Regions from separate parts of the Priestia sp. FSL P4-0332 genome, predicted to be linked through region 3. Evidence: riboswitches for the same ligand, from Rfam matches in the RefSeq annotation. Region 3 holds a riboswitch; each other region holds the start of a gene.

Region 1 (4,237 bases), 2.1 Mb from region 3:
TATTGGTGCAAAGTCGGAATGGTACTTTTACCCTTGTTCAGGACAATCAAGTATTACGCTTACAGCCAAGACATGTTAAAACCATTTGTGTAGGAGCAAAAGGATCTTTTAAACAAAATAATAATCAAGATGATGAGCAGAAAGAGGAAAATACAAATACTGAAGACGGAGGATCAACGGAAGGCGTTCCAGAAGGTCGTACAGGAAGAAGCCGCCGCACAGGTTCACACTCGTCAGGAAGAAGCCGCCGCACAGGTTCACACTCGTCAGGAAAAAGCCGCCGCTCAGATTCACACTCGTCAGCGTCAAGAGAGCAAGTCATCCAAACAAAAAATTATCGTTGGAAAGCATAATGAATAAGAACAAAAAAGGTGCTTATAAAGCACCTTTTCTGTCATATAGGAAAGAGGGAGGAGAATGAGTATAAATCGTTATATTAATAAAATTGTAGAAGTAGATATTTCAGGGAAAACTAAGTTTATTGGCAGACTTGTTGACTTAGGGTTAGATGTCATGATTTTGTATAATGGACATGATTATTTGTATATTCCTCTTTTACACATGCATCGTTTGCGAGAAGTATCAGAAGAAGACTATACGGTTTTACGTGAAATAGAAGAGAACTTGATAGAAGAAAGTCAGCGAATTTCTTATCGTAATATTTTACAGCAGGCAAAAGGGAAATTTATTGAAATTTATGTAACGGGAGGGAAATCATTGCATGGCTATATCACAAGCGTGCTGAATGATTATCTTGTGTTTTATTCTCCAGTGTATAAAAATGTCTTTGTTTCTCTACATCATTTGAAATGGCTTACCCCTTACAGTAATGAGTTAACCCCTTATTCTTTAAGTGACAAAGAGCTCCCGGTAAGGCCCGCCTCTGCACCTTTTGTCAGAAACTTTGAAGAGCAGCTTAAAAAATATGAAAATCAACTGGTCGTATTAGATTTAGGGGATCAATCAGAAAAAATTGGCGTACTTAAAGAAGTTTCTAATAATATTGTTGAACTAATTACGGCAAATGGAGAAAGTATGTATTGGAAGTTAGCTCACGTAAAATCTGTGCACTTGCCTTAGAAAAAGAGACCTGGCTGTCGTCTCTTTTTTTTATGTGCTTATCAGGACAAGTATATTGAATAAACAAATGAGATGATTTGAATTTTTTAGAAAATTATGTTGACAATAAAGAAAATCTTTATTAAAGTTATTAACAACAAACGTTAACCACCAACAATTATATAGAACTCTTATCAAGAGTGGCGGAGGGACTGGCCCTGCGATGCCCGGCAACCATCAAATGAAACATTCATTTGAACGGTGCTAATTCCTGTGGAACATCAGTATTGTTCTAACAGATGAGAGAAATCGTGTATAAACGAACACTCTTCCATCTGTGAAGAGTGTTTTTTATTTTGAGTTAAGGAGAGAAATAGATGAAAATTGAAACTTTATTAGTTCGTTCAGGAGTAGGTCGCGACCCTTCAACAGGTTCTATTACAACACCCATTTATCAAGCATCAACATTTGCTCATCCTGCTTTAGGGCAAAGTACAGGATTTGACTATGCACGTACGGCAAATCCTACTCGTACAGCATTGGAAGAAGCAATTGCTGCTTTAGAAAAAGGAGAAGTAGGAGTAGCATTTGCTTCAGGAATGGCGGGCGTAATGGCAGTTTTAGCACTATTTAAAAACGGAGATCATTTAATTGTATCAGAAGATTTATACGGAGGAACGTACCGAGTACTAAATGAAATCTTTTCAGAGCAAGGAATTACTGTTTCGTACGTCAACACAGCCCATCTCGAGCAAGTAAAAGATGCGCTTCGTCCCAACACGAAAGCTTTATTTATTGAAACACCTACAAATCCAATGATGCACGTGACTGATTTGCCCGAAGCAATTGCGTTAGCTAAACAGCATGATTTGCTTACTATCGTTGACAATACATTCATGTCCCCTTACTATCAGCGTCCTTTAGAGCTTGGAGCAGATATTGTGATACATAGTGCGAGCAAATACATTGGGGGGCATAATGATGTAGTTGCTGGTCTTGTAGTCGCTCGATGTAGTAGCTTAGGAGAGAAAATTCGTTTTTATCAAAATGCAGCTGGGGCAATCTTAGGTCCACAAGATAGCTGGTTGTTGTTGCGCGGTGTTAAGACGCTAGCGCTTCGTATGGAAAAGCATAACGAAAACGCACTGAAAATTGCAAATTGGCTTACTGCTCATGATCTCGTAGAAAAAGTGTATTACCCTGGTCTTGAAACACATCCAGGCTATGAAATCATGAAGAAACAAGCGACTGGATTTGGAGGCATGATTTCTTTTGCTGTCTCACACCCTGACATCGTGTCCACGCTTTTGGAAAATGTTAAAGTTATTACATTTGCAGAAAGCTTAGGAGGCGTGGAAAGTTTAATGACATTCCCAGCTCGTCAAACACACGCTGATATTCCCGAGGAAATTCGAAATCGTGTTGGAGTAACAAACTGTTTACTGCGATTATCAGTTGGAATTGAGCACGCAGATGATTTAATTAAAGATTTGAAGGAGGCATTTGATGCATACCAACAATAATAAACATAGATTCGGTACGAACTTAATTCATGCAAATACAGGAATTGACGGTCATTTTGGAGCGGTTAACGTACCTATTTATCAGGTATCTACATTTAACCAAGAAGATGAGACGAACAACGGCCGCTATGACTATTCTCGTTCAGGAAATCCAACTCGTGAGGCTTTAGAAAACACCATTGCTCAGCTAGAAAATGGATACGCTGGTTTTGCTTTTTCATCAGGTATGGCTGCTATCTCATCGGTGTTATCTATTTTTGAATCAGGGGATGAAATTTTAGTTTCACACGATACGTACGGCGGGACATATCGTGTATTAACACGGTTATTTTCAAAGTTTGGTATCAAAACAACTTTTGTTGATACAACGAAGGTTGAGAAAGTAGAAGAAGCAATCACAAAAGATACGAGAGCTATTTATATCGAAAGCCCTTCAAATCCATTTTTACAGGTAACGGATATTAAAGCAGTAGCAAGTTTGGCGAAGGAGCGCAATCTCCTTACAATTGTAGATAACACGTTTTTAACACCTTATCTACAGCAGCCGATTGACCTTGGTGTAAATATTGTGATTCATAGTGCTACAAAATATATCAGCGGTCACAGTGACGTCATTGGCGGTCTAGTTGTGGTAAGCGATGAAAAGCTAGCAGAAGAAGTAAAGTTTGTACAAAATGCTTTTGGTGCTATCTTAGGACCACAGGATTGTTTTTTACTGCTTCGAGGAATTAAGACATTAAAAGTTCGTTTAGATCAGCAGTTAAAAACAGCGCTGCAGTTTGCAAAGTGGCTTGAAGAACAATCTCTAGTAAGCTGTGTATACTATCCAGGCTTAGAAAGTCATCCAGACCACAAGCTGATTTCAGAACAAGCAAATGGATACGGAGCTATGATTTCTTTCCAAGTACAGGATGAAAAAGTAGCACGACATATTTTACAAGGAGTGAAATTGGCTTCAATTGGCGTTAGTCTAGGTGCAGTTGAATCCATTCTAACGCATCCTGCAACAATGTCTCATGCAAGTATCCCAAAAGAAGTACGTGAAGAAAAAGGAATTACTGATTCACTTCTTCGCCTTTCAGTAGGGTTAGAGGAATTCGAGGATTTGAAGCAAGACTTTGACGCCGTTTTTCAAAGCTTAGAAGAAAAAGCGTTAATTAAATAAAAAAAGGACTTCCATCAAGGAAGTCCTTTTTATCGTTATATACAGCTATCTAAAAGGTTTGTGTATAGGGACGTAAGCGCAACTTTTTCATCAGAGGAGAGACTGCTGTTTAGAATTCTTTTTATGCCAAGATGATATTTTACATGCGGTGTTTGCCGGACGCGTGGATGAGTCATTTCATCCTTTAAATCTTTCATAATGGCTTCGTGAAGCTGATCTTCACTTGTCATGGCTTGTTTAGAAGCGAACGAACGGTTCAACCATAGGGTTTGATAAGCTGCTAGTAAATGTTCAGAAGTCATTGTGCAAAGTGCTCCTTTAGATTAGTTTCTTCATTATAATAATCTATAGTTTACCATAAGTATTAATACGTGTACGTAACTTTTACAGAAGCAGATACAGTCAAGGACTGAGCTTGAATAGGGGGAGAGGCCGCTAATAACTTAGGCGAGGAGCCAGATGACTGATAGACGGATCCTTCTTCGATTAA
Region 2 (4,237 bases), 1.3 Mb from region 3:
AAATAAGCGCTCTCAGCGGAAACAGCAATTTTAGAAAGCGTAACAAAATAAGTGGTAATAAATCCCGTTCCGATCAGGACTAAAATAATTGCAGCTATCCTTCCAATCGTAGTGGTCGGAGCAAAATCACCGTACCCTATAGTAGAGATTGTAATAATAACCCACCAAATTCCTTCAAACACATTCCCAAACGTTTGCGGCTCTAGGAAATGTATAAGCATGCCGAAAAGCAGAACAAGGCAGCCGATAATAAAAAGAAGCCGCACTAAAATAGAACGACGAAAAAGTCGAAATAATAGCCATTCCATCATAAAAAAACCTCCAGTGATTAGTCATAGCCACAGTATGACCATTTTTCACTGAAGGTATAAGATATCTTTATCTTTTTACTTCGTAATATTCAATCCATTCTTTGTCTGGACCGTAGAAAAATAAGTATCTTGCTCCATTTGGCAAAGTTACAATGTTTTCTTCCACAAATGAAACGCCTGCTGATTTTAAACGCTCAAACTCCTCTTCAATTCCGTCTACTGCCAGCGCAAAATGATGAACTTTACCTTCGTTAGGTAAGCTTGAGTTATACCCTTGAATTAACTCTACAATTACATTGCCTTCTAAACCTAGAAAAGCTAGCTTCAAAGACGGATCGGTATGTGGTAGTTTTTCGATGAGCTCTAATCCCACTTTTTGCGTATAGAACTCAATAGATTCTTCTATATCCTTTACTTGAACGCCTACATGTTCAAATTTTAAAATTGTCATATGCATCACCCGTATCTATAGTATGTAAAAACTATGAAATATATTAAAGAGAAAGGATATAGAAGTCAATATAGGGCTGCTTATCAGGAAAGGGCTCTTAAATCATATTTTTGCTGGAGTGAATAGGGTAGAGGCTTCCATCAAGTGCAAACGAAATTTTGCCTGTTTCTTCAGAGACAACTAAAATTAATGCATCCGATTTTTCCGACATTCCAATGGCTGCACGGTGACGTGTTCCCATTTTTTTGGTCGTTGAAATAATAGACGAGAGAGGTAAAACATTAGCAGCTGAGATAAGCTGATTATTTCTAATTAGGACGGCTCCGTCATGTAAGGGTGTCCCTGGATAGAACAGCGTCTCAACTAGCGTAGCGCTGACAGGAGCTTGAATAGGCATTCCTTTTTGAATAAGAGGGTCTACATTTTGTTCCCGTTCAATGACAATTAGAGCGCCGTGACGTTTCTCAGAAAGGTTATGAATAGCTAAGGACAGAGCAGCATATTCAAATGTATAAGGCGATAAGTAATGACGCAAGTAATAAGAGGCAGCCGTAGCTTGAACATCTTGAAATAACTTTCGCATCTCCTCAAAATCACATAGTATACAATGATCACTCGTGTCTAAATGTTTAATTAAATTAGAGGCTTCAGTTGAAATCTGCTGTAAATATGTTCGCACATTATTTTTAATTGTATCGTCTAATTGAAAAGGTTGTCTCTCCATTTTATATAGCTCCTATCTGTCAGTCAGTGTTATCTGTAATGTGTGCTAATGTGGGTGAATTATCCGTAAAGCTTATAAATCCCTTATTAATTTTATAGAAAGGTTTTATGTTTTATTTAGCAAGAGAATATAAAAAGTTGGAGAAAAAAGAAAGCGTTTTATAAACTGATATGTTCACATTTGGTTTAAATTTACATATGTTGTTTTAAATAAAAGTATAGATATTTCTGTGAATTTAAAGTATAGTTTTCTTATCGGATATATGATTTTTAATGTTGACAAATATTCTAAATATGCTAAAATTTTTAAAAAATGCTTATCAAGAGTGGTGGAGGGATCTGGCCCGCTGAACCCCGGCAACCTGCTTAGCAAGGTGCTAATTCCAGCAAAGTGTGTATCATTTTGAAAGATAAGGTGAAAATTTATTGCCTACCCAGTCTTTCAATATGGAAGACTTTTTATTTTGATATAGCGCAAGCGATAATTTGAGGAGGGACACCAATGACTGTAATCCCCGACTTAAAACAAATCTTTGGGCATGTCGAAGCAAAGTAAGAATTAAATAGTTTCGCTGACTAGACACACTAGAGGCGGTTTTATCCAATTCTAGTGGGTAAAACCGTCTTTTTTTATTGGATAACGCGGATAACTAAGAATTGGAGTGAAGAAAATGGCAGACTTATATACGTACGAAAACTGGAGTGATACGTTTCCAGAGTTCGACAGTGAAGATGAAACAAAAGGAGCCCTTTCAGCATTGCAGTGGGCGTATGATACCTACGGAGATTCAATTATCTATGCATCAAGCTTTGGGATCGAAGGGATCGTGTTAATTGATTTAATTTCAAAAGTGAAAAAAGATGCTGAAATTGTCTTTTTAGATACAGGCGTTCATTTTAAAGAAACATATGAAGTGATTGATGCAATTAAAGAACGCTTCCCTGATTTACGTATTCATATGAAAAAACCGGATTTAACTCTTGCAGAACAAGCTGAAAAACATGGAGATGAGCTTTGGAAGAGTCAGCCTAACTTATGCTGTCAAATTCGAAAAATCATTCCATTAAGAGAATCTCTTGCTCCTTATGATGCGTGGATTTCTGGTTTGAGACGCGAGCAGTCTGAGTCTCGTGCCAGCACGAATTACTTTAATAAGGATGAGAAATTCAAGAAGGTGAAAGTTTGTCCGTTAATTCATTGGTCTTGGAAGGAAATTTGGCGCTATGTGTATAAGCATGATTTGCCATATAACAAACTTCATGATCAAGGCTACCCAAGTATCGGCTGTGAACCCTGTACCGCACCTGCCTACAATGTAGACGATTTACGTTCAGGAAGATGGGCAGGTACACAAAAAGTTGAATGCGGATTACACGAATCTTAAATACGAAAGAGCTGAATAAATGATGCTTTTATATGTTGCCTTTATCATTGCGCTTTTTTTTGCAATGAATATTGGGGCAAGCGGTGCAGCAGCAGCTATGGGCGTTTCATACGGCTCCGGTGCGATTAAAAAGCGAAGAGTAGCCCTGTTCATCTGTGCTGTAGGTATTGTGCTCGGAGCCATTATCGGAGGCGGTGAGGTGGTAAAAACCATCAGTTCAGGTATCATACCTGAAAAATTGCTGTCAGTAGAATTAGTTATTATCATTCTGGCTGCTGCAACGCTGTCACTCTTTTTCGCGAATTTAATTGGTATTCCTCTATCAACAAGTGAAGTAACGGTTGGTTCAGTTGTTGGAGTAGGCGTAGCTTATCAATCTCTGTATGTGGAAAAACTTTTAGTTGTCATGTCTTTTTGGATTATTGTTCCGCTAGTTTCATTTGTCATTGCTTTTTTGATTGGAAAAGTGATAAAACGCAGAGCGCATAAAAAAGAAGCAGAGGGAAAGTGGAAAAGAGTTTTAACGATTTTAGTTATAGCGACGGGATTCTTTGAAGCCTTCTCAGCTGGAATGAATAACGTGGCAAATGCTGTCGGTCCTCTAGTAGGAGCTGGATTAATGGATGCCACAACGGGTGTCATAGCAGGAGGATTGGCAGTGGCGCTCGGAGCTCTTTTACTAGGAGGCCGGGTTATTGAAACAAACGGGAAAAAAATTACTCGCTATTCTGTAGGAGAAGGGTGCATTATCTCGGGTACTGGTGCTTCTCTTGTCACAGTCGCTTCACTGTTTGGTTTGCCAGTACCGCTTACACAGGTCACTACGTCTTCTATTATTGGAATAGGAGCAGCGAAAACGGGATTCACGAAAGAACAGCGCGAAGTGGTCATTCAAATGTTAAAGGTTTGGGTGGTATCCCCTGTATTTTCACTCGTAATCTCATATGTTCTTGTGAAATTAGTACTTGAAAGCGACTTATATTCATTTGTGGTGCTAGCTAGCGGATGTATTGCCACAGCAGGTGTTTTAAGCTTAGCTAGAGCGACTAGAAGAAAAAGAGCAAGCTTGCAGTCGGAAAAAGAAAAAATGACTGCGTGATTCAAGTGCTTTTTATTATATTGTGTTAATTATTTAAGGAGGATTTTACAAAATGACAACAATTCAAGCACACGGTGGAGAATTAATTAATTTATATCAACCAACATATGACTACACGTCATTAACAAAAGAAATCGAAGTAGATAACATGGCCCTAAGTGATTTAGAACTAATTGGAATTGGTGCTTACAGCCCAATTACAGGATTTTTAGGAGAAAAAGATTATCAATCAGTTGTTGAAAATATGCGTTTAGCAGATGGAACAGTA
Region 3 (4,237 bases):
CCTTCGTCAACAAATTCTCATATAAACAAGTAAGCTTGTTTACTTTTAACTAAATTTATTTATTAATAGGGGGATTAACTAGTTGATGAATTTGACGCTTCATGAACGTTCTGAAAAGTTATTAAAGCAAAGAATTAAACAATTAAATCCGATCCATTTAACTTTGTTTTTATGGGCGACAGCAGAGGTGACGGACCAAACGATAATTGTTTCACGATGAGCGGTGAATTTGAGCTTGTATTAAAAAAGGCGGTGGAATTGAACCCGCTGTTTATTATTCATAGGGGAGACACCGTCTATACAGGGAAAAAAGAGTATTTGGAGCACTTTGTTAAGGTTGTCGAAAAAATCGCATCAAACATTCCTATGTTTGTATGCGTAGGGAATCATGATGAACTGTACCTTGATGAAAGCAATCTCGAAAACTTCAGAGCCACTATCGGAAAAGTACACTGGGTCATTGATATTCCTGTCTTCAACTTTCGGTGCATCGCATTAAATAATGTCATCAGTCCCAAGAATAAAATATATGGATTTACAGATAGAGAGCTGAATTATTTAGAGCAGCAGCTAGAGGATGCTCCTCGTAATACCGTCGTAGCCATGCATGCGCAGCCAAATATTGGCCGGTGGTCAAATCTTGAAGGGTTTCCTGTAACGACTCCTCAAAGTCAAGAATTTTTTGATTTAATTCAAGAACACCGCGTGAAAAAAGTTCTCGTTAGCCACGTGCATGCATATGACGAGCAGTTTATTAGAAAAAATAGAAACGGGTCGTTTATGTTTGGAAGAGGCACTGATTTTGTATTGTCAGGAGGCGCCGGTGCTCCTCTTGATTTTGATCCGCCTTTAATTTTAAATAATTATAATTTTACGGAGTTTTTTGTAAGCAGGTACAACATATTAGGACCTCTTCTTTGGAAGGATTTTGGACGACCTCGAAGAAATTGTTTGTAAAAACAAGAGAATAGAAAGCTATGTTTAGCCAAAAGCCTGCCCGTAATTCACAGGCAGACTTTTGGAAGATTATGCATAATGTTTACAGAAACCTTGTAGCAGAAGGCTCAGTCAAACGTTATAATAGATAATGAATGATGATATATTCTCTATATTTGTCATATATTTGTATTACATATGTAATTGAAGAAAAACATTCACTTGATATACTGTTTAATGACTTAACTTTATCTTAAAATTTACAGTGAAATGCCTGTTTATAGAGGCTTAGAACATACACAGCAAATGGAGGAGCAATCATGGCAAACGAAAAGATGCAAGAAGGACTTGATCGTTTTATCAAGGAAGATTTAAATGACCTTTTAGGTAGACTGTTCCCCTTAATGGACCGGGAGTGTGCCGAAGAAAAAAGAAAGCTTATCGAAACAGCGGTAGAGTATATTTATTCGTCAGGATATCACCAGGGAGCCAAAGATTTAATTGAAACGCACCGAAAAGACGATTACAAATTGTTAAGGCAAAAATTAGCGTCAGCGCCTCCTAAAAACTAATTTTTTTGAAATTTCTTTTGACAACATAAATCTAAGGTGTTAAGATGACTCTACATTCAAAATATTATAAACAATTAAAACTCTTATTGAGAGAGGCGGAGGGACTGGCCCTGTGAAGCCCGGCAACCATTTAACATTCTTGTTGAAAAGGTGCTACATCCTGCAAAGCGTACAGCTTTGAAAAATAAGAGAGGATTTCATAGATACTATGCCTCTCTATTCGTGATAGAGAGGCTTTTTATTTTATGTGAATATGTTTTGAATGGACAATTTTATAAAAATGCATCAGGTGCTGTGTAACGAATGTACGCAGCTTAAAAGGGAAGACCGGTGAAAAGCCGGCGCGGTCCCGCCACTGTAATGGGGAGCAACTTATTAACCACTGTTTCATGTTGAAATGGGAAGGGATAGGAAGCGATGAACCTAAGTCAGGAGACCTGCCTGTTGTATGCACTTAAGCTCTACGGGATATAGAGAGGAGTGAGGAATACGTGTTGAGAAAAACAGGCTGTCTCAACTCTAGTTAAGTATGCGTATTATCTCTCTTTTCATTTCGAAAAGAGAGATTTTTTAGTTTACCGATAAAAAAATATACAGGGAGTGGAAAAAATGAGCAGTGTAAAAAGTTCGAACTTAGGTTATCCAAGAATTGGTGAAAAACGAGAATGGAAAAAAGCGCTTGAGCAGTTTTGGGCAGGAAAGCTAGAGAAAGGTATCTTTCTTCAAGAAATTAAAGCTCTTCGTCTAGCGCATCTAAAAAAACAGCGTGACGCAGGAATTGAATTGATTCCAGTCGGCGATTTTAGCTTATACGATCACGTGTTAGATACAGCTGTTATGTTCGGTCTAGTGCCAAAGCGCTTTGAGTATAACGGAGGACCAGTATCGCTTGAAACGTATTTTGACATCGCCCGAGGAACAAAAGGTGCGGTAGCCTCTACGATGACAAAATGGTTTAACACAAATTATCACTACATCGTACCGGAGCTTGAGGAATGTACGCCGGTACTTGTAGAAAATCGCCCGCTTCAGTTTTACAAAGAAGCAAAAGAAAAGCTGAATATTGAAGGAAAGCCCGTGATTGTAGGTCCAGTAACATTTGTGAAGCTGTCAAAAGGATATAAAAAAAGTGAGTTTAAAGAAGTAGTTGAACAGTTTGTTCCGCTTTATGCAACTATCTTAGCGGAGCTGCAGGCAGAAGGAGTAGAGTGGGTGCAGATAGATGAGCCAATTTTATCTACAACGCTATCAAAAGAAGAACTGGCGCTTTACACAGAAGTCTATCAAACTTTGAAGGAAGCAGCACCGAATGTAAAAGTCATTTTGCAAACGTATTTTGACAGCGTTGATCACTACAAAGAAGTTGTGTCTCTTCCTGTTGAAGGAATCGGTTTAGACTTTGTGCATGACCGAGGCGAAAATCTCACTGTGCTTAATAAATATGGTTTTCCAACTGATAAAGTGCTGGCTGCGGGAGTGATTGACGGACGAAATATTTGGCGTGAAAATTTGGACGAACAGCTTTTAACGCTTAGTGAAATTGAAGAAGCCGTATCAAAAGACCGTTTGATTCTGCAGCCTTCATCAAGTTTATTACATGTTCCTGTCACGGTGAAAAATGAAGAAACCATTGATCCAGTATTGAAAAATGCGCTCTCTTTTGCAGATGAAAAGCTAAAGGAAATCACGCTTTTAACAAAAGCAGTGCAGCAAGGAAAAGAGTCGATAGAAGAAGAAATAAACGTAAGCAAACAGGCGATTCAAGCATTAAATGGTTCATCTTTTCGAAATCATCAAGACGTGCAAAAAGAGCTGAAGCAGCTGCACAGCTATAAAGCAGCGCGACAAGCGCCGTTTGACGTACGTCAACGCGTTCAGCAAGAAGCGTTTCAACTGCCGCTTCTTCCAACGACAACGATTGGAAGCTTTCCGCAAACAAAAGAAGTGCGAAAAGAGCGTTTAAAATGGCGTAAAGGCGAGTTAAGCGATGAAGCATATGAAGCGTACATTAACGAGGAAATAAAAAAATGGATTGAAATTCAAGAAGACATCGGCTTAGATGTCCTTGTGCACGGAGAGTTTGAGCGTACGGACATGGTCGAATACTTCGGTGAGAAATTAGGAGGCTTTCAGTTTACGAAGTTTGGCTGGGTGCAATCTTACGGTTCTCGCTGCGTGAAGCCGCCGCTTATTTACGGAGATGTATCGTATGAGCAGGCGATGACGATCAAAGAAACGGTCTACGCACAGTCTCTAACAAATAAGCCGGTTAAAGGAATGCTGACGGGTCCGATTACGATTTTAAATTGGTCGTTTGTGCGTGATGATATCCCGCGCTACGACGTGGCAAATCAAATTGCGCTTGCTCTTAGAAAAGAAGTAGAAGCACTTGAAAGTCAGGGCATTTCAATGATTCAAGTAGATGAACCGGCACTGCGTGAAGGATTGCCGTTAAAACGAGAAAACTGGGACAGCTACTTGAACGCTGCGGTGTATGCATTTAAACTAGCAACGGTATCGGTGCAAAACGAGACGCAAATTCACACGCATATGTGCTATTCAGAATTCGAAGAGATTATTGATGCCATCAAAGCGCTTGATGCCGACGTGATTTCCATTGAAACGTCTAAAAGCCACGGTGAATTAATTTATGCGTTTGAAAAACATACGTACAATCAAGGAATCGGACTTGGCGTGTATGATATCCACAGTCCGCGCGTACCGAAGCT

The links. A riboswitch is a leader RNA that binds a small molecule or an ion and turns the genes downstream of it on or off. The one in region 3 is predicted to bind S-adenosylmethionine.
Region 1: another riboswitch for S-adenosylmethionine. It lies ahead of MKY06_RS07125 (trans-sulfuration enzyme family protein); the one in region 3 lies ahead of metE (5-methyltetrahydropteroyltriglutamate--homocysteine S-methyltransferase).
Region 2: another riboswitch for S-adenosylmethionine. It lies ahead of MKY06_RS25100 (phosphoadenylyl-sulfate reductase); the one in region 3 lies ahead of metE (5-methyltetrahydropteroyltriglutamate--homocysteine S-methyltransferase).

The regions. Positions count from the first base shown of each region.
Region 1 covers NZ_JBBOUA010000001.1:1,398,570-1,402,806, forward strand. Annotated here, with positions in the region: gene MKY06_RS07115 (spore coat protein) at 1-353, shown strand, start outside; gene MKY06_RS07120 (hypothetical protein) at 418-1,080, shown strand; SAM riboswitch class I at 1,248-1,365, shown strand; gene MKY06_RS07125 (trans-sulfuration enzyme family protein) at 1,437-2,582, shown strand; gene MKY06_RS07130 (trans-sulfuration enzyme family protein) at 2,566-3,747, shown strand; gene MKY06_RS07135 (hypothetical protein) at 3,783-4,049, opposite strand; gene MKY06_RS07140 (SIMPL domain-containing protein) at 4,112-4,237, opposite strand, start outside.
Region 2 covers NZ_JBBOUA010000001.1:4,781,725-4,785,961, reverse strand. Annotated here, with positions in the region: gene MKY06_RS25115 (potassium channel family protein) at 1-311, opposite strand, end outside; gene MKY06_RS25110 (VOC family protein) at 379-762, opposite strand; gene cdaS (sporulation-specific diadenylate cyclase CdaS) at 860-1,486, opposite strand; SAM riboswitch class I at 1,800-1,902, shown strand; gene MKY06_RS25100 (phosphoadenylyl-sulfate reductase) at 2,157-2,870, shown strand; gene MKY06_RS25095 (inorganic phosphate transporter) at 2,890-3,969, shown strand; gene sat (sulfate adenylyltransferase) at 4,022-4,237, shown strand, end outside.
Region 3 covers NZ_JBBOUA010000001.1:3,463,616-3,467,852, reverse strand. Annotated here, with positions in the region: gene MKY06_RS18010 (hypothetical protein) at 83-220, shown strand; gene MKY06_RS18005 (metallophosphoesterase family protein) at 217-957, shown strand; gene MKY06_RS18000 (hypothetical protein) at 1,257-1,508, shown strand; SAM riboswitch class I at 1,589-1,699, shown strand; cobalamin riboswitch at 1,779-1,967, shown strand; gene metE (5-methyltetrahydropteroyltriglutamate--homocysteine S-methyltransferase) at 2,118-4,237, shown strand, end outside.